One region of the Nonomuraea polychroma genome, then DNA from elsewhere that is predicted to be linked to it. Evidence: riboswitches for the same ligand, from Rfam matches in the RefSeq annotation. Region 1 holds a riboswitch; each other region holds the start of a gene.

Region 1 (4,504 bases):
CCAGCCCCTCGACCACGAACCTGACGAACGCATGGACCAGCACGGCCAGCCCGCCGAGCACCAGCACGGCGCCCAGCGCCTTGAACGGGATCATGACCAGGTCAGGGAAGGGGTCGCGCAGGCGCCATCCGCTGATCCAGTACGGGATCAGGACGGCGACGGTGCCCGGCGCGACGGCGAAGAAGACTGCGCTGACGACGGCTGCGGGAGTCCTGCGCATGGAATCGCTCCTCACCATTGAATTCACTACATGATGAGTTTAAGAAGCGGTTCCCGCCAGTGTCAACGCTTGTGGGCAGGACTCCCGCCGCCTCGTCAGGACTCGTCGCCGGCCGGCATCACCACCGCGTCCGGGCCGGGGTAGACGAGCTGCTCGTGGCCGTCGTCGTAGCGGACGAGGAAGGGCGGTGCGCCGCCCGGGCCCCGGACCTCGACGATCTGGCCCTTCCTGTCCTTCTGGCCGACGACGTGGCCGTGCACGAGCAAGATGTCACCGACGTTCGCGTGCATGATCGCTCCTCTCAGCTGGGGCAAGGACAACTTTGAGGTTCACCCCCACCTTGCATCAGCCACTCTTCCGAGGGAAGGCAGGCGCCCGGGCCGCGGCACGCCCACCGCGTGACCTAAGGTTGACGTATGAAGGCTTCTTCAAATAACCAGGTGTCGGATCTCGAGAGCTGCAGCACGCGGGTGGTGGACGCCGAGCGGGTCGCCGTGGTGCGCTCGCGCATGCCCGGTGACGGAGATCTGGCGGACACCGCGGATGTCTTCGGGTTGCTGTCCGATCCCGGCCGGTTGCGGCTGTTGCTGGCACTGCTGGAGGGGGAGCTGTGCGTCTGTGATCTCGCCGTGGTGAGCGGGTTGAGCGAATCGGCCACGTCACACGCGTTGCGGCTGCTCCGCGCGCATCGCGTGGTGTCGGTGCGGCGGGCCGGCCGGATGGCCTACTACCGGCTTGACGACGCGCATGTCCGGATGCTGCTGGATCTGGCGGTGGCGCACACCGAGCACACGCAGGCCATCCATCCGGAACGCGGCGAGCGCTGACACGACCGCGTGGCCGCGCCGCCTGCGGGACACGGAGGTGGCGGCAGTCGCTGCTTGTTGACAAGCCGGTCACGGGTGTCGCTATCGTTCATATGTGAACAGCTCTTCAGGCGTTGAGAGTGCGAGCCCGATCGTCCCCCGCCGGGCCGGCGGCGTGCAGCTCGGCCTCTCCCGCGGCGTTCGCCCGGGCACGCGAGACAGCGAGATCGCCGGATGAGCGCCGGGCACGGACACGGACACGGCCATGCCGGTGGCCGACACCGGTGGCGGCTGGCCGCCGCCTTCGCGCTCATCGGCGTCTTCTTCATCGTCGAGCTGGCGTTCGGGCTGCTGTCCGGATCGTTGTCGCTGTTGTCGGACGCCGGTCACATGGCCGCTGACGTGGTCACCCTGGGCGCCGCTCTCGTCGCCACACGTATCGCCACCAGGCCCGACACCACCGGGCGCCGCAGCTACGGCTCCTACCGGGCCGAGGTGTTCGCCTCGCTGCTGGCCGTGGCCATGATGCTCGGTGTCTCCATCTACGTCGTCATCGAGGCCCTCGGCCGCATCGGCGGCCCTGCCGAGGTCTCCTCCGGGCCGATGCTCGTCGTCGGCGCCATCGGCCTGATCGTCAACGTCGCGGCGCTGCTGCTGCTGCGTTCGGGCGCCACCGAGAGCCTCAACGTGAAGGGCGCCTATCTGGAGGTCGTGGCGGACACCGCGGGCTCGGTCGGCGTCATCGTCGCCGGCTGGCTCGTCGCCACCACCGGTCAGTCCTTCTGGGACACCCTCGTCGCCCTGGCCATCGGCGTCTTCGTCGCCGTCCGCGCCGTCTCGCTCGGCCGTCAAGTCTTCGCCGTGCTGGGCCAGCACGTGCCGGAGGGGATCGACGCCACGGCGGTCGCCGCCGACCTGTCGGCCATCGACGGCGTCCGCGACGTGCACGACCTCCACCTGTGGACGCTCACCTCCGGCATGAACGTCGCCACCGCCCACCTGGTCACGAGCGACCCGAACGACAACCACGCCGTCCTCGACCAGGCCCGCGACCTGCTCCTGCGCCGCCACCACATCGCCCACGCCACCCTGCAGGTCGAGCCCACGGACCATCAGGGATGCGACGAGCTGGGCTGGTGACCCTCGGGGCAGAGCAAACGGGTGGTGCAGGAGTCGTCCTGCACCACCCGTGCTCCCTCGACCATCGCACTGGACAAGGAGTCTGCTGACCCGCCTCGCGGTCAGGCCGTCTTGTATTGGGGGTAGCCGTAGCCCACGACGTGGGCGTAGGGCCGGATGCGCTGCTCCACCTTGCCGTTGCCGGTGTTGCCCTCGATCGTGGTGATCGTGCCGTCGCCGTTGTCCTTCTTCACCAGACCGACGTGGTCGATGCCACTGGTGCCCCCGCCCTGCCAGTCGAAGAAGACCACGGCGCCGGGCTTGGCCTGGGTGCCCCAGTGCTTGTTGGCCTGGAACCACTTGGCGAAGGTGACGGTGTAGGCGTCCCAGCCGACGGTCGGCCGGGCGCCGGCCTTCTCGCCGACCCAGGAGACGAACATGGCGCACCACGGGGCGTTGGCGTAGGCCTGCAGGTTGCCGCCGTCGCGGACCATCGTCTCGGCCGCCCGCGGGGAGGACATGTACCAGCTGTGGAACGGCGTCCCGCCGCCCGCGGCGTTCTCCGTCACGCCGATCTGCGACTCGGCGATCTTCAGTACCGTGTTGGCGCTCACCTGGCCGGCGCCCTTCTGCGGGATGGCCTGGTACGAGGCCCCGCTGGTACGCGGCGTGGACTCGTTGTCGGCGGCGAAGGCCGGGGCGCCGGTGGCGACCGCGCCGGCCGCCACGCTGATCCCGGCGGCGAACAGGGAAAGGCTCGCGGGCTTCAGGGCACGGGTGAAGACGTTCTTGGCCATACTGAGATTGCTCCTTGCTTCCATGCCGCCTACCGGGTTAGCTGACGGATTCGGGCGTGGAAGTGCCCAACGGCGCGCTCATAGGAAAGCGCGTCGATTCACCCCAGAAAATTGGGTCCCCGGTTTCGCGTGATCGCGAATTCGGCGGCCGCGTCATCGTCACGAATCTGAATGTCGTGCTGGTGAGACGCGGTCTCGGCAAAACATAGGGCGTCCCGCGGCATGTAGTGCTGCCAGGCGTACGCCCTGAGTCCTCAAAGGTAAGCGGACCGCATAGAAAGATGCAAGCCAGGCTCGGGCGAAGGCAACAGAATCCCCTGCGACGTAGGGGATTGCGGGCGCAATTCTTTACCTACTACGGACCCGGAACGGGGTTTGCCAAAGCGCCGGCGCGTGCCATATCCATCCCGCTCTGAGCCGTAGTGGCCCTGCGATCAAGGTGCCCCTCCGAGGGCAGCTCGTCCACGACTCCAGAGAATGAGGATTGTCCCTCTTGCGCTATCTATGGGTAGATATATACCTTTTGCGTAACCGCGGTATACGTCGTGGCGGGTTCTCGTCGTGTCGTTGCCGTTCCGTTGACCGGACCGTGCGCTGTTCCGAGGAACCCCTTGGGATGGCGTCCGGCCGCCTAATCCGCGCCTCGCGGAGCCGGGGACCCAACCTTTGGGGTGAATCGCACGCCAGCCCAGGCTGCGTGCGTAGGGCACTTCCACGCCCGAACCCGTCAGCTAACCCGGTAGGCGGTATGGAAGCAAGGAGTCAATGCCCCCATGCTCAAGCACCAGCTTGCCGCAGTCGTCCATTCCCTCAAGAACCGTCTCGACTTCCCCTCCAAGCGCCTCGCTCTCGCCCTCGGTGGCGTGATCCTGGCCGGAACCACCGCCGTCACCGGCGTGGTCGGCACAGCGCTCGCTTCGTCCTCCGAGCAGACTCCCGTGCGGCACAGCCCCGTGGAGGAGGCTCAGCCGGAATCCGGACCGCTGGCCTTCGGCCTGGACGTCTCCAACCACGAGCCGCTGTACGACTGGGCCGCGAGCTCGGCCCAGTTCGGCATCATCAAGGCCACCGAGGGCACGACCTTCCGCGACCGCTCGTTCGCCAGGCACTGGCAGGAGCTGGACAAGAAGCAGATCGTGCGCGGGGCGTACCACTACGGCCACCCCTCCAACGACCCCATCGCCGAGGCGGAGCACTTCCTGTCGGTGGTGAACTCCCAGCCCGCCAAGCACGGCGACCTGCTCGTCCTGGACCTGGAGACCACCGACGGCCAGTCCGTCGCCGAGGTCAACGCCTGGGCCAAGGCGTGGTTGTCGCACGTGAAGGCCAAGACCGGGGTCACCCCGATGTTCTACAGCGGCTGGAACTTCGCCAACACCTACGGCAAGGGCCTGGCCGAATATCCGCTCTGGGTCGCCCACTACAGCAAGCCCAAGGGCCAGCTTGCCCCGCCCGCCGACTGGAAGTCCTGGACCATCCACCAGTACACCGACGTCCCCGTGGACGAGAACGTCTCGGCGCTGACCCCTGACGAGCTGCGTGACCTGGGCCGCCCCGCGGCC
Region 2 (4,504 bases), 4.1 Mb from region 1:
CGCCACCCCCCACCAGCACCGCACCCTGTTCCCCGAGGTCGGCCACCAACTCGGCCGGGCAGTGCTCCACGATCCCGGCCGCCGCCCGCTCGATGGACTCGACCGGCTGCCTCGTCGCCTCGTAGATCAGTTGCACCGGGAGCGCGGCCGTGCGCTCCTGGCCGGTCTCCGTGTCCTTGCCGCGGACCAGCACCTGCCGGTCCAGCGGCTTCCACTCCGAGCCCGCCCGGCGCTTGGCCGCCTCCGCCTCCTCCTCGTCGATCAGCAGCCCGTGGTCACGCTCGACCAGACGGACGATCGACTTGCTCATGGCATGGCCGCCGACGGCCACCGTGCCGGAGGCCACCACGGCCCCGTACGAGAGCACCGCGATCCTGGCCGCGTCGCGGCCGATGTCGATGACCATCCACCCGGCGCAGTCCTTGACCGGCACGCCCGCGCCGAGCGCCGCCGCCAGGGCGTGCGGGATCAGCAGGATGTCCCGCACCTCCGCCTCGAACGCCAGGTCCCGCAGCGCCGCCCGGTCGATCGGCGTGGAGTCCTCGGGCACGGCCATGACCACGCGCGGCCGGGCGAACGGATGTCTGTGCACTCTGCGGATGAAATACCGGAGCAGGCGCCGGGTGAGCTCACCGTCGGCAGGCAGACCGGCGCTGATCGGCCAGCACGTCTCGCCGGGCACGCCCACGGCTGCCGCGCCGTACCCGAGGACCTTGCCCGTCTCGGCGTCGAGCGCGACGGCCGAGGGCTCGTCCAGGACAATGCCCTTGCCCTTGACGTAGATCCGCGTCCTCGCCGCCCCGAGATCCATCGCCAGGTCGTGGCCGAGGACGCTCATCGCCGCTCCGGGGGGTTGACCGTCATGTGGCTTCTGTTTCCAGGTGCGCCCCAACGCAATACCAGGAACGGTTCGTCTTTACTCAAGGCATCTGAGCTCGGGCCGCGTGCCGCACCGCCCCGGTTTCGCGCCACAAGCGGGGCCGTGCGAAGCTGTGATTGTCCCCAACACCATGGAGGTCCTCATGGCGGATACACCGGAGCCGGAAACCAGCGAAACTTCCGAGGACGAGATGAAGCGCAAGTTCCGTGAGGCGCTGGAGCGCAAGCGCAACCAGCACGCGGGGTCGGGCGCGGGTGGCAGGGGTGGCGACCCATCGAAGATCCACGGGGCGCACGGCCCGGCTGCGAGTAAAAGATCGTTCAGGCGCAAGAGCGGCGGCTGAGGCTCGAATTTCGAGGGGGTACGGCATGCCGTGCCCCCTCTTTCTATGCCTTCATATGAAGGTAGATCTTTTGTCCGATTCATGATGAATCGTTTGCGTATGTCCGGAATACGTGGTTACAGTGTGGGCCATTACATAGCCGAATCCCGAGCGATCGGGAACCGGGGACCCATCCCTCAGGGGTGAATCCGGCCACCTGGCCGGTAGGGCATCCTCCAAGCCCGAACCCGTCAGCTAACCCGGTAGGCGTGATGGAGAGGACACCTCATTGATGTATCACCGCGTCGTACCCCCAGACAGCGTCGTGCCGGCCACCGGCTGATCGGCCCTTTTCCCAGGCTCTTTCCGCGCTCCGCGTAGTAACCCCCGCTCGGCTTTCTGCTTTGCTACGCCCTTTTTCAGGAGCGCGTGTCCCTGACCCCTCGCAAAGGACCTCACTGCTCTATGTCTGCACGTTTTGGCCTGCGTTCCTGCGCCCTGCTCGCCGCCTCCGCCGCCACCACGCTGACCATCGCCTGTACAGCCGCCCAGGCCGACTCCGACAACGAACAGAAGGTCCTGCTCAAGGGCTCGACCACAGCGTCCTATTTCTGGGACGACGGCTCCGGCCGCGCCGGTGACACCGGCATGCCGGCCAGTGGCAAGCCCATGCAGAAGGGGCTCGCCGCCAGCCCGAGCTGGCCGCTGCTGACCGAGGGATACGTCATCTACAAGGGCAAGAAGCTGCCCTTCTTCGTCGGCGACCGCGGCCCGGGCACGCCGTCCAACCGCGGCATCATGCTCGACCTGGACGCCAAGACCTTCGCCGAGCTGACCGGCGGCACGTTCAACCCCGACACGCTCCACGTGGACGGCGTCGGCGGCCAGGGCCACATCGACATCGACTACGTCATCACCAAGTGGGGTCCCGGTGTCGGCAAGAAGAACCAGCCGGTCCCCTTCTCCACCGGCGCCTGGGCCAGGAAGGACACCAACCCGGCCGAGCCCCCCAAGGTCGTGGCCGAAGAGGAGCCCACCGAGAAGCCGGCGGCCGGAAAGGCCGCTGAGCCCACCGAGGAGCCGGCGGGCGGGAAGGCCGTCGCCGCTCCTGAGCGTGTCTCCGCTCCCGCGAGCGCAGAGGACACCGAGGCCGAGGTCGGGGCGTCCAGTCCGGTGAGCGGCGCCGTTCTCGCCACGGGCATCCTGGCCCTGGCCGGCGGTGGCGCGGTGCTCGGCCGAAGGCTCCTCAAGAGCTGACTACGCGCCGCAGGCTCGTCAAGCGCTGACTTTACGTACGGAGACCAGAATGTCATTCTGGTCTCCGTGACCATGCGCGCAACCGCCAACGGCATTGACATCGCCTACGAGACCTTCGGCTCGCCGGCAGGACGACCCCTGCTCCTCATCATGGGGCTCGGTGCTCAGCTCATCCACTGGAACGAGGAGTTCTGCCGGCTGCTGGCGGAGCAGGGCCACCACGTCGTGCGGTTCGACAACCGCGACGCGGGCCTGTCCACGCACTTCCACGACAAGGGCGTCCCCGAGGCGGGGGCGCCCGCGCCGTACCTGCTCGACGACCTGGCGGACGACGCCGCCTGCCTCATGGACGCGCTTGCCTGGCCCGCCGCCCACGTGGTCGGGGCGTCGATGGGCGGGATGATCGCCCAGACCCTGGCCATCCGGCATCCCGAACGGGTGCTCACCCTGACCTCGATCATGTCGACACCGGGCACCGAGGTAGCCCCGCCGACCGCGGAGGCGCTCGCGGTGCTCATGGCCACGCCGCCGGCCGATCGGGACGGCGTGCTGGAGCAGGCGCTGCGGACCTGGTCCGTCATCGGTTCGCCAGGCTACGAGCTGGACCGCGAGTGGATCACCACCTTGGCCGGGACGGCCTACGACCGGTGCTTCGACCCTGCGGGCACGGCCAGGCAGCTGGCCGCCATCATGGCCTCGGGCAGCCGCACGGAGTCGCTCACGCAGGTGAAGGCGCCCACGCTCGTCCTGCACGGGGAGGCGGACCCGCTCGTCCCCGTGGCGGGAGGCCAGGCCACGGCGGCGGCCGTTCCCGGCGCCAGGCTGGTCACCTATCCCGGCATGGGCCACGACCTGCCGCGTGCGCTCTGGCCCGACATCGCCACCGAGATCACCAAGCTCACGAGCGCCTGAAAGCCTCGGCAGCGGCCCGTGCCCGGATGCGGGCCGCTCAGGCGGATTTCTCGCGGTACCGGAGAATCTCGGCCACGTTCCGCTCCGCCCACGCGGCCACCGCCGAGATCGGTTCGTGCAGCGAACGCCCGAGATCCGTCAGCGTGTACTCCACCCGCGGCGGCACCTCGGCGAACACCTCCCGCGTGACCAGCCCGTCCTGCTCCATGGCCCGCAACGTCTGCGTCAGCACCTTGGGCGTGACCCCACCCATCCGGGCCCGCAACTGCGTGAACCGCATCGGCCCGCCGATGAGGCTGAGCAACACCAGCACCGACCACTTGTCCCCAATCCGATCCAGAACCACCCTCGTCGGGCAGTTGGGGTCGAAGACATCACCGGTATCCATAAGGTACTTATAGCACGATGAAGTAACCAGTATCCGACGGATACTCTTGCCGGTATGAAGATTCTTGTCTTTGGCGCGACCGGCATGATCGGCCAGCGCATCGTCGCAGAGCTCACCCGTCGCGGGCACGAAGTGACCGGCGTCAGCCGCTCAGGGGGCCCGGTCAAGGGCGACGTCCACGACGCCGCCACGCTGGCCAAGGGGCACGACGCCGTGGTCAGCGCCATCTCCCCGCCGCGGGACGGCACCGAGCCGGAGGGGCCGTTCCTCGACGCCAACCGGGCCCTGATCGAGGGCGTGCGCGAGGCCGGGGTGCGTCGGCTGATCGTGGTCGGCGGCGCCGGCGGCCTCAAGGTCGCGCCCGACCTCGACCTGGTCGACACGCCCGAGTTCCCGGACATCTACAAAAAGGAAGCACTGGCCCAGCGCTCGGCGCTCGGCCTCTTCTTCCCGGTCGAGGACCTGGACTGGACCTACATCTCGCCGGCCGCCGAGGTCGCGCCGGGCGAGCGTACCGGGGTCTACCGGATCGGCCACGACTACCTGCTGGCCGACGCCGAGGGGCGCAGCTTCATCAGCGCCGAGGACTACGCGGTCGCCGTCGCGGACGAGCTGGACAACGGCGCTCACCCGCGCCGGCGCATCACGGTGGCCTACTGAGCGGCGTCCTCCGGCAGCAGCGCCTTCTCGTCGGGCTTGTGGACGAGCACGTTGTCCACGTACGACTTCACGGCCGCCTCCAGCC
Region 3 (4,504 bases), 2.6 Mb from region 1:
GCTGCGCGCCGTCTCGGCCTCGGTCAGGACGCGCTTGGCCTCGGCGCGTCGATCGCGCAGGTCCTTGGTGGTCGCCTCGAAGGCCTGCACCTTCGCCGCCCTGGTCAGCGCGATGTGCTCCAGCGAGGCCATGGTGCTCAGAACAGTATCGGGGCTGCCCTGAAAGGTGAATCGTTGCCAGCCCAGGAGCGAGCCGGTCTGGTACTCGCCGACCACTGCCGTGACCAGATCCCTGCGCAGGAGGCCGGCTTGGGCGTTTTTGCGGCCGACCTCCGCGTTGAGCGCGTCGTACTTCTTCTTGGCGGCCTTGTGCTCTTCGGTGGCCTGGTTGTAGCGCTCGACCAGTTGGTCGGCCTGTTCGTTCAGCTTCACCAGTTTGGCCCTGGCCTCGGCGGGCGACGGGTCGGCGACGGCACTGCCTGAGCCGACGGTCAACACGGTCAAGGCCAGTGCCGCGGCCACTGCCATCTGCCCAAGCCTTGTCGGCACGGCCACTACGATGCCTCCTCGTAAATCGCTAAACCTGGGGCGAAATAGTACAGAAACGGAGGGTCTGGTTAGCCTGTTCGTGCCAACTGCCTTCGCGGGCGGGGACGTACTAACCGGCATAGCGGCAGCCGCGCCGGCCCATGTGGAGATACGCCCGGCACCTCCAGTGCGTTCAGCGCACGCAGGCGTACCGGCTCCGGGGAGCCGGGCGCAGGAACCTCAGCGATCGGCACCGCTCAACTGCTGAGGCCGAGCGGTGAGGCGGAGATCGGCGGCGGCGTGGGGATCTTCGTCCCGGCAGGGGAGGAACACCACTTCGTGGACATCACTGAGGACCTGGCGCTGCTGGTGGTGCGCTTCCGTTGAGGTAGCGCCGGGTGAGGTGCCGACGGTTCGGCGGAATGCCGCGAGAAAAGCACTCGGGGTCGCGTACCCCACGGCGTGCGCGGCCTGCGACACCGGCCGGCCTTCGGCGAGGAGAGGCAGGGCGGCCCGCAGCCGCATATGGGTGCGCCAGCGGTCGAAGCTCAACCCCGTGTCGCGGGCGAACAGCCGGGTCAGGGTGCGCCGGCTCGCCCCGATGGCGCGTGCGTGATCGTCAAGGCTCCGGGAGTCGGAGGGGTCGGCGAGCAGGGCGTCGGTCACGGCGCGCACGCGTTCGTCCACGGGAAGCGGAACATCGATCGGCAGCGCCGGCAAAGGATGCAACAGGTCGAGCACCACCGCCTCGGCCCGCAGCCGCGCGTCATCGGCGAGGTCCTCACGGGCGAGGTAGCCGATCAGATGGGGCGACCTGCTGGGTCGGCGCCGCGTCTTCCTCATCGGGGTGGCGCTGTTCGGCATGGCGAGTCTCGCCTGCGGGCTCGCCCAGCAGCCGTGGCAGCTCGTGGCCAGGCCTGGTGATCTCCGGTGTGCTGACCGACCTCACCTCGTGGCGCTGGATCTTCCTGATCAACCTTCCCGTAGCGGTGGTGGCCCTCGTACTGGTATCCCTGGTCTACGGCCTGCTCCAAGCCGGGGAATCGGGCTGGGGAGAGGTGGCCGTCATCGCTCCCCTGCTGCTGGCCGCCGTCCTGACCGCCGGGTTCCTCGTGGCGGAGTCACGGACGGCTGAGCCTCTGGTGCCGATGTCGTTCCTGGCCGACCGGACGCGTGCCGTCGCAGGCGGCGCGACCCTGCTGTTCTCCGCGGCCTTTTACGCGATGGCCTTCCTGCTGATGATCCACCTGCAGACCGTGCTCGGATACGGTCCGCTCCATGCCGGCGTCGCCTACCTGCCCTACGGCGCTGGAATCCTTGTGGGCATGTGGCTTTCCGCCCACGAGATGGGCTCCCCTCGTCCGGCGGCGGAAGGCTTCTCGTTCGCGCTCACCGTCGCCGCCGCCCTCCTCGCCCTCGGCTCCATCCTGATAGCCGCCCTGCTCCGAACCCGCCGCTCGGCCTCCGCACCTGACACCGCCGCCCACCAGACTCCAGCACGTCGCCGATGAAGTAAGCCCGGTTCGTAAAGTGCCGAAAGGTAAAGAATTATGCGGGAAATCCCCTATATGGCAGGGGATTTCGTCAGTCTGGCGAGAGGTGGAGTTGCCTAGCTCTATACGCGTCGCTTACGTTGAGGGATCCGTCGGGGGCCGATGCTGCCCCCACATTGCCGAGACCGCGTTCAGCAGCATGAACATCCTTCGTGTGGAGGACGCGGCCGCCGAATCCGCTTCGATGCGGAACCGGGGACCCAATCTCGTTGGGGTGAATCGGTGCGTGCCTCACGATGGCCGCCCCGTAGGGCACTTCCAGGCCCGAATCCGTCAGCTAACCCGGTAGGCGGCATGGAAGCAAGGAGCAAACCTCAGCATGACCAAGCACGTCCTCTCCCGTACCCTCATGCCCGCAAACCTTTCCCTGCTCGCTGCGGGCGTCACCATCGCGGCCGGCGCCCTTCTGGCGGGCGCCCCGGCATTCGCCGACCACCAGGGGCACAGGCAAGCCAACGCCCCTCAGGCCGCGCAGCAGAAGCCCGCCACGGCAGATGCGATCCTCAAGATCGCCGAGTCCCAGATGGGCGTGACGGAGAACGCGGCGGGCGGTGGGACGCCGTTCCACAGCTGGTACATGGCCTCGCAGCGGGCGAAGGAGACCGTGGCCCGTGACGGTGGGAGCATCCAGGCCTACGCGAACGCGCCGTGGTGCGCCATGTTCGTCTCCTGGGTCGGCGAGAAGGCCGGCGCCCGGCCGACCATCGGCTGGGACGCCTACACCATCACCTGGGCCAAGTGGTTCCAGAAGAACGGCCACTGGGGCACTCAGGCCAAGCCGGGCGCCGTCGTCTACTTCTCGTGGGACGACAAGAGCACCGACAGCATTGACCACATGGGGCTGGTCAAGAAGGACAACGGCGACGGCACCATCACCACGGTGGAAGGCAACACCGGCAACGGCAAGGTGGAGCAGCGCATCCGGCCCACGTCCCAGGTCGTCGGCTACGGCTACCCGCAGTACAACGCATAAGGAAAGCTTCATGGCTGGTGCACGGCGATGGTCTTCGCCGTGCACCAGCGCTTTTTCAGGAAAAGGTCGATGCCATCCGCAGCTGCCCGGTCCTGCTCAACACGTGCACAGCGGTCGCGCAGGCGCGGCCCACCGCGATCAACATCCACCACGGCAGACTCGGCAGCCCGAGCGACCGGCCGGCGTCGAGCGCAGCACGTGAGGTGGGCGCACCAGCCAGAGCGCCGCGTCTCGCCGTGCGGTGCCGGCATTGGTCACTTGACGGTCAGGGTGGTCTCCATGCCTTGGGCGCGGTGGTTTCCCACCGGGCACCACACCTCGTAGGTGCCGGGCTGAAGGGTTACCGTCCATTCGGTCTTCTTGCCGCCGTCGATGACGTCCGACTGTTGGGTGCCCATGCCGGGTCCCTTGAGGGCCATCGCGTGGGGCGCGCTTCCGACGTTGTCGAGCATGAACGTGTACGTGCCGGCGGTGAGGTCTCGCTTGGCCATCACGAAAGAGAACTCGTTCACCGTCACGTTGATCATGCTTCCCTGCTGGGCAGGCGACGTGGTCGCCTGACGGGCAGGAGGAGCCTCGGGTGCGCCCGCGCCGCCCCCGCAACCGGAGACGGCCAGCAGTGCAACGGCAGCCGCCCCTGTGGCGAGGGCCAGTCGCCGTCGATGGGTGATCCTGTGCATGGAAGACCTCCTCCTTGGCCTCGCTGCCCTGTCTCCTGCGGGCGCGGTGGCTTCGGCCATGGCCACGCCCGGTGGTCCAGACTGCTGCGGCCAGCCGTATGTGGTGGTCTCTCTCCAGTCTCCCGCCATCACCCTCAACTGGGAACACGCAGAGGTCCAGCGTGTGCCCCATGTTCTGCTACGGCTCGGTTCCCCCGGGCACTCTCTGTGCTCCAGCGCCCTGGCAACGATCAGGAGCGGCGGTCATGCGGCGGGAACACCTTGAGTGCGGCATCCAGCGCCGCCGACTCTTCCGGGCTCAGCCGCTCCAGGAAATGCACCAATGTGGCCGCCTGATTGCCGCTCCTGGCCAGCGTTTCGCGCATCAACTGAGCCGTGTAGGCCTCTTTGGTGGCCACTGGCTCATAAATGTAGGCCTTGCCTTGTGGATGCCGCTTGAGCAGGCCCTTCTTGAAAAGCTTGTCCATCACGGTCATGACGGTGGTGTAGGCGATCTGCCGGTCGCGACGCAGATCCTCCAGCACATCCCTGACTGACGCGGGTGCATGGTAGGCCCACATGCGATCCATGATCGCAGCCTCCAAATCCCCCAGAGTGCGCACTACGCGGACCGCCCTTCTCGCCGTAATACCCTCCGATGCTAGCCACGATCGTAAAGGCGTGACATCGGCTCGAAACCCACGTCGTTGGCGTACTCCCGCCCGTCCGACGGCGGTGCGGCCGATACGGATGGTCCTGTATGCCGACGGGCACACGATCGTGGGTGCTCTTCTACGTGAAACGCCGCAATCTGAGGCTGTTGCTGACCACGAACACGCTGGAGAACGCCA
Region 4 (4,504 bases), 3.6 Mb from region 1:
TTCCCGTTCCTCCGCGAGAAGCTGGCGGGACGGATCTCGACCGTGTTCCGCGCGGTCGAGCCCGCCGCCTGCCCGTCGTTCACCCGTGGCGTCTACGCCTACGACTTCGGCGACACGGCCGGGCTCACGCCGCTGCTCAAGATGCACACGCTGGGGCACTCGTTCGTGCCCGACCCGATCCACGCGGGCGGCCTGCGGTACCACGGCATGTCGCCGCTGCTGTCGCACATGTACGACCTCGGCCTGTTCGAGGCGGTCACCCGCGCCCAGAGCGAATGCTTCGAGGCCGGTGTGCGCTTCGCCAGGACGGAGGGCATCGTGCCGGCCCCCGAGCCCACGCACGCGCTCGCCGAGACCATCGCCGAGGCGCTGCGCTGCAAGGAGAGCGGCGAGGAGAAGGTCATCCTCACCGCCCTCTGCGGCCACGGGCACTTCGACCTGGCCGCCTACGATCGCCACCTGGCCGGGCGGCTGGAGGACTACACACTCCCGCAGGACCGCATCGACCAGGCCCTCACCGAGCTGCCCGCCTGAAACCAAGACAGGCGGCGGGAAAACCGGGTGGCCGCCGGACTCAGGCGGCCACCCGCGTCAGCGTGCGGTGGGCCGCTTGCCGTGGTTCGCCTTCTTCTTCTTACGTGCCCTGCCCTTGCGTGCGCGCCTGGCCATACGCTCGCCTCCGATGATCGCGTGCTCCGGCATTGATCCTTCACCGTCTCTCGCCTGCGCCGACGAGGCAAGCGACACCAGCCGACCTAACAAACCCCAAACATATTCGTGTCATAATTTGGTGGAATCTGTTGGAAGGAGCGGGCGTGCTAGCACAGCAACGTCAGCAGGCCATCCTCGAGCGTGTCCGCATCGACGGCGGCGTCCGGGTGGCGGACCTCGTCCGCGAGCTCGGCGTCTCCGACATGACCATCCGCCGCGACCTCGAGGTGCTGGCCGAGCGCGGCCTGCTGGAAAAGGTGCACGGCGGCGCGACCGCCGTCGGCCCGGGATCGACCGAAGAGCCGGGTTTCACCGCCAAGTCCGCCCGCCAGCAGCAGGAGAAGCAGGCCATCGCGCGCCGCGCGGCGCAATTGGTGCGCCCCGGCACCGCCGTGGCGCTTTCTGCCGGCACCACGACGTGGGCGCTGGCGCACCACCTCATCGGCGTGCCTGAGCTCACCGTGATCACCAACTCCATCCCCGTTGCCGACGTCTTCCACCGCAACCCGCGCTCCGACCGCACGGTGGTGCTGACCGGCGGCGTACGAACGCCATCGGACGCCTTGGTGGGCCCGGTGGCCGTGGCCGCCATCCGCCGCCTGCACGTGGACACGCTGTTCCTCGGCGTGCACGGGATGAGCGTGCGGGCCGGGTTCACCACGCCCAACCTGCTCGAGTCGGAGACCGACAGGGAACTGGTGGCGGCCGCGACCCGCCTGGTCGTCCCCGCCGACCACACCAAGTGGAACACGGTGGGCATCAGCACCATCGCCGAGCTGACGGAGGCCGACGTGGTCATCAGCGACGCGGGGTTGACCGAGCAAGCACGTACGGAGCTGGCCGACAGGGCCGGAGAACTGATCATCGCGGAGGCCTCGCTTTGAAGCGCACCATCACCCACTTGGCCGACGGCCGGGAGCTGATCTACTTCGACCGGCGGGACGACGCCGAACGGAGTGCGATCGACCGCCGTACGCTCGACCCCCGGCCGTTGGCCTCCGAGCTGCGCTACGACCCGCTGACCGAGGAGTGGATCGCGATCGCGGGCCACCGACAGACGCGGACGTTCCAGCCGAAGGGGACGGCGGCCGAGTGCCCGCTGTGCCCGTCGTCCGAGACGCGGTCGACGGAGATCCCGGCGTACGACTACGACGTGGTGGTGTTCGAGAACCGCTTCCCCTCTTTTTCCGGAAATTTCGGGACCTATGAGGATGTAGGTGGACTGAGCGAGGTCCGTCCGGCGGTGGGGCGGTGCGAGGTGGTCTGCTTCACCTCTGAGCATTCCTCGTCCTTCTCCCAGCTGTCCGACGCCCAGGTCGAGCTGGTCATGGAGGCGTGGGCCGACCGCACGGCCGAGCTGTCCGCCATCGAGGGCGTGGAGCAGGTGTTCTGCTTCGAAAACCGAGGCTCGGAGATCGGCATCACGCTCGCTCACCCGCACGGCCAGATCTACGCCTACCCGTACGTCACCCCGCGCACCAAGCTGCAGCTGGGCGCCGCCTCCCGCTACAAGGGGAACCTGTTCGCCGACGTGCTGGCCGCCGAGCGCGCCGCCGGCACGCGGGTGGTGGCCGCCAACGAGTCGTGGACGGCGTTCGTGCCGGCCGCCGCGCGCTGGCCGTTCGAGGTGCACATCTATCCGCATCGGCAGGTGCCCGACCTGGCGGCGCTGACGGAGTCGGAGCGGGCCGCGTTCGCGCCGCTCTACACGTCGGTGCTGAAGGCGTTCGACGGGTTGTTCGGGGTCGTGATGCCGTACATCGCGGCCTGGCACCAGGCGCCGGTGCGGGAGGGCCGCGACCTGGCGTACCTGCACCTGGAGCTGTTCAGCATCAGGCGGGCGCCGGAGAAGCTGAAGTACCTGGCGGGGTCGGAGTCGGCGATGGGGGCCTTCGTCAACGACGTGCTGCCGGAGGAGGCCGCGCACATGCTTCGATCACAAATAGATCACTAATAGATTTCTCCTTAAGGTCGCATGACTCGTGATCTACCACTAATATCCCGATAAGCACCGACCGTAACGGCCGGTGCCCGCCTAATCCCGGGCGTGTTGCCCGGGAGCCGGGGACCCATCGCAATTGGGGTGAATCCACTTCGGTGGTAGGGACCTCCCATTCCCGAACCCGTCAGCTAACCCGGTCGGCAGAGGGAGAGGAACATCTACGTGGCGGCTTCGTCCCCCGCGAGTCTTGCCATCGGCCTCATCACCGCCGCCGTCGCTCTTTTCCCGGCGACACAGGCGACCGCGGCGGCGTCAGCGCCCAAACCCTCGGAGTCCGAGCTCCGCACCCAGCTCAAGAAGCTCACCAGCAAGGTCGACAAGCTCATCGAGCAGTACAACCTCAAGCGCGTCGAGCTCGCCAAGGCCCAGGAGGCCGCCAAGAAGGCCGACGAGCGACTGGCCACCGCGGAGCAGACGCTGGCCGCGGCCCAGCAACGGGTGGCCGAGATCGCCCGGCTGCGCTACCAGAACGGCAATCCGCCAGTGCCGAGCTTCATGCCGCCGGAGAACGGCGGCAGCGCGGCCGTGCTCAACCAGCTGACCACCGAGCAGCAGGCGTTCGTTCAGGGCGTGGCCAAGGCCCGCGACGACAAGCAGAAGGCCGCCGAGGAGGCCGCCGAGCTGGCGGCCGGCATCCGCCGGGACACGGCCGAGGTCGACAAGCAGCGCGATGAGGCCGAGGACGTCATCGACGACATCAAGAAGAAGCTCGCGGACCTCGTGCCGTACGGCACCGGCCGCAACTCCGACGGCAGCTGGGCCCCCGAACTGCCCTCCGGCTCCGACAACATCACTCCCCGCACCCGGCTCATGCGCGAGCAGGTGCAGAAGAACTTCTCGCTGCCGTACGCGGTGGGCTGCTTCCGCTCGGGCTCCGGCGGCGAGCACCCGCTCGGGCGCGCCTGCGACTTCATGATGAGCACCGGCGGCGCGATGCCGACGGCCGCCAATCTCGCACTCGGCGACCGGATCGCGGAGTGGGCGATCAAGAACATTGACAAGCTCGGCATCAAGTACGTGATCTGGAAGCAGCGCATCAACCACGGCTCGGGCTGGAGCACGATGGGGAACCGGGGCAGCATCACCGAGAACCACTTCGACCACGTGCACATCTCAATGCAATGAAAAGGTGCGGCGCGGAGGCCCGCTAGTATGCAGGGCACCACGAAGGCGGCCACGGAGACGTACATCAGGGCCCTCGTCGGCTGCCTCGCCGACGACTGGTGCTCGTGGAGCAGGAAAGACGGTACGCCTATCAGCAGGCCTGCCTGACAGGCGCCGCCGCCAAGGCGCTCGGCCGCCCGGCCAAGGGCTGGAAGCTGAAGGGCAACGAGCTCTACTGGTTCAACCAGGGCTACAAGGCAGGCGGCCCGAGCGCCTGCAACACCTGGAAGGCCCCAACGTCCAAGGCGGCCTGACAGACCGCGACCATGGCAGGCTCCCCGGCGAGTGGGAGGCCGCGCGGGAGAAGTAGACGAATCCGTGTGCGAATCCGTCTACCGGCCGCTCCAAAGCACACACCGGGCCGAAGTAAGGTCAGAGTTCGTGACTGACTCCCGAACCCCTCCACCCCTCACCGGCGACGAGCTGACGGTGCTCAACAACTGGCTCGAATGGCACCGCGCCACCCTCGCCGTCAAGTGCGCCGGCCTGTCGGACGAGCAGCTGCGCCTGCGCTCCGCGCCGCCCTCGACCCTGTCCCTGCTCGGCCTGGTCAGGCACATGGCGCACGTCGAACGTGCCTGGTTCCGCCGTGTGCTGAACGGGGAGGACATCCCCAAGCTGTGGGAC

Evidence for each region. A riboswitch is a leader RNA that binds a small molecule or an ion and turns the genes downstream of it on or off. The one in region 1 is predicted to bind cyclic di-AMP.
Region 2: another riboswitch for cyclic di-AMP. It lies ahead of EDD27_RS33160 (hypothetical protein); the one in region 1 lies ahead of EDD27_RS14030 (CHAP domain-containing protein).
Region 3: another riboswitch for cyclic di-AMP. It lies ahead of EDD27_RS26250 (CHAP domain-containing protein); the one in region 1 lies ahead of EDD27_RS14030 (CHAP domain-containing protein).
Region 4: another riboswitch for cyclic di-AMP. It lies ahead of EDD27_RS30785 (coiled-coil domain-containing protein); the one in region 1 lies ahead of EDD27_RS14030 (CHAP domain-containing protein).

What each region holds. Positions count from the first base shown of each region.
Region 1 is NZ_SAUN01000001.1:3,152,112-3,156,615, reverse strand. Features, by position in the region: gene EDD27_RS14050 (methyltransferase family protein) at 1-220, opposite strand, end outside; gene EDD27_RS14045 (DUF1918 domain-containing protein) at 316-510, opposite strand; gene EDD27_RS14040 (ArsR/SmtB family transcription factor) at 661-1,047, shown strand; gene EDD27_RS14035 (cation diffusion facilitator family transporter) at 1,261-2,166, shown strand; gene EDD27_RS14030 (CHAP domain-containing protein) at 2,268-2,942, opposite strand; cyclic di-AMP (ydaO/yuaA leader) riboswitch at 2,954-3,099, opposite strand; cyclic di-AMP (ydaO/yuaA leader) riboswitch at 3,561-3,703, shown strand; gene EDD27_RS14025 (glycoside hydrolase family 25 protein) at 3,716-4,504, shown strand, end outside.
Region 2 is NZ_SAUN01000001.1:7,280,009-7,284,512, reverse strand. Features, by position in the region: gene EDD27_RS33170 (rod shape-determining protein) at 1-838, opposite strand, end outside; gene EDD27_RS33165 (DUF5302 domain-containing protein) at 1,023-1,223, shown strand; cyclic di-AMP (ydaO/yuaA leader) riboswitch at 1,351-1,487, shown strand; gene EDD27_RS33160 (hypothetical protein) at 1,668-2,459, shown strand; gene EDD27_RS33155 (alpha/beta fold hydrolase) at 2,532-3,371, shown strand; gene EDD27_RS33150 (winged helix-turn-helix transcriptional regulator) at 3,409-3,759, opposite strand; gene EDD27_RS33145 (NAD(P)-dependent oxidoreductase) at 3,814-4,419, shown strand; gene EDD27_RS33140 (DUF4032 domain-containing protein) at 4,413-4,504, opposite strand, start outside.
Region 3 is NZ_SAUN01000001.1:5,749,468-5,753,971, reverse strand. Features, by position in the region: gene EDD27_RS26265 (C40 family peptidase) at 1-489, opposite strand, end outside; gene EDD27_RS26260 (helix-turn-helix transcriptional regulator) at 709-1,332, opposite strand; gene EDD27_RS26255 (MDR family MFS transporter) at 1,389-1,979, shown strand; cyclic di-AMP (ydaO/yuaA leader) riboswitch at 2,180-2,328, shown strand; gene EDD27_RS26250 (CHAP domain-containing protein) at 2,341-2,994, shown strand; gene EDD27_RS26245 (cupredoxin domain-containing protein) at 3,249-3,674, opposite strand; gene EDD27_RS26240 (BlaI/MecI/CopY family transcriptional regulator) at 3,905-4,276, opposite strand; gene EDD27_RS26235 (heavy metal translocating P-type ATPase) at 4,446-4,504, opposite strand, start outside.
Region 4 is NZ_SAUN01000001.1:6,748,054-6,752,557, reverse strand. Features, by position in the region: gene EDD27_RS30800 (TrpB-like pyridoxal phosphate-dependent enzyme) at 1-534, shown strand, start outside; gene EDD27_RS58925 (50S ribosomal protein bL37) at 592-669, opposite strand; gene EDD27_RS30795 (DeoR/GlpR family DNA-binding transcription regulator) at 816-1,595, shown strand; gene galT (galactose-1-phosphate uridylyltransferase) at 1,592-2,665, shown strand; cyclic di-AMP (ydaO/yuaA leader) riboswitch at 2,734-2,870, shown strand; gene EDD27_RS30785 (coiled-coil domain-containing protein) at 2,876-3,838, shown strand; gene EDD27_RS30780 (hypothetical protein) at 3,943-4,131, shown strand; gene EDD27_RS30775 (DinB family protein) at 4,259-4,504, shown strand, end outside.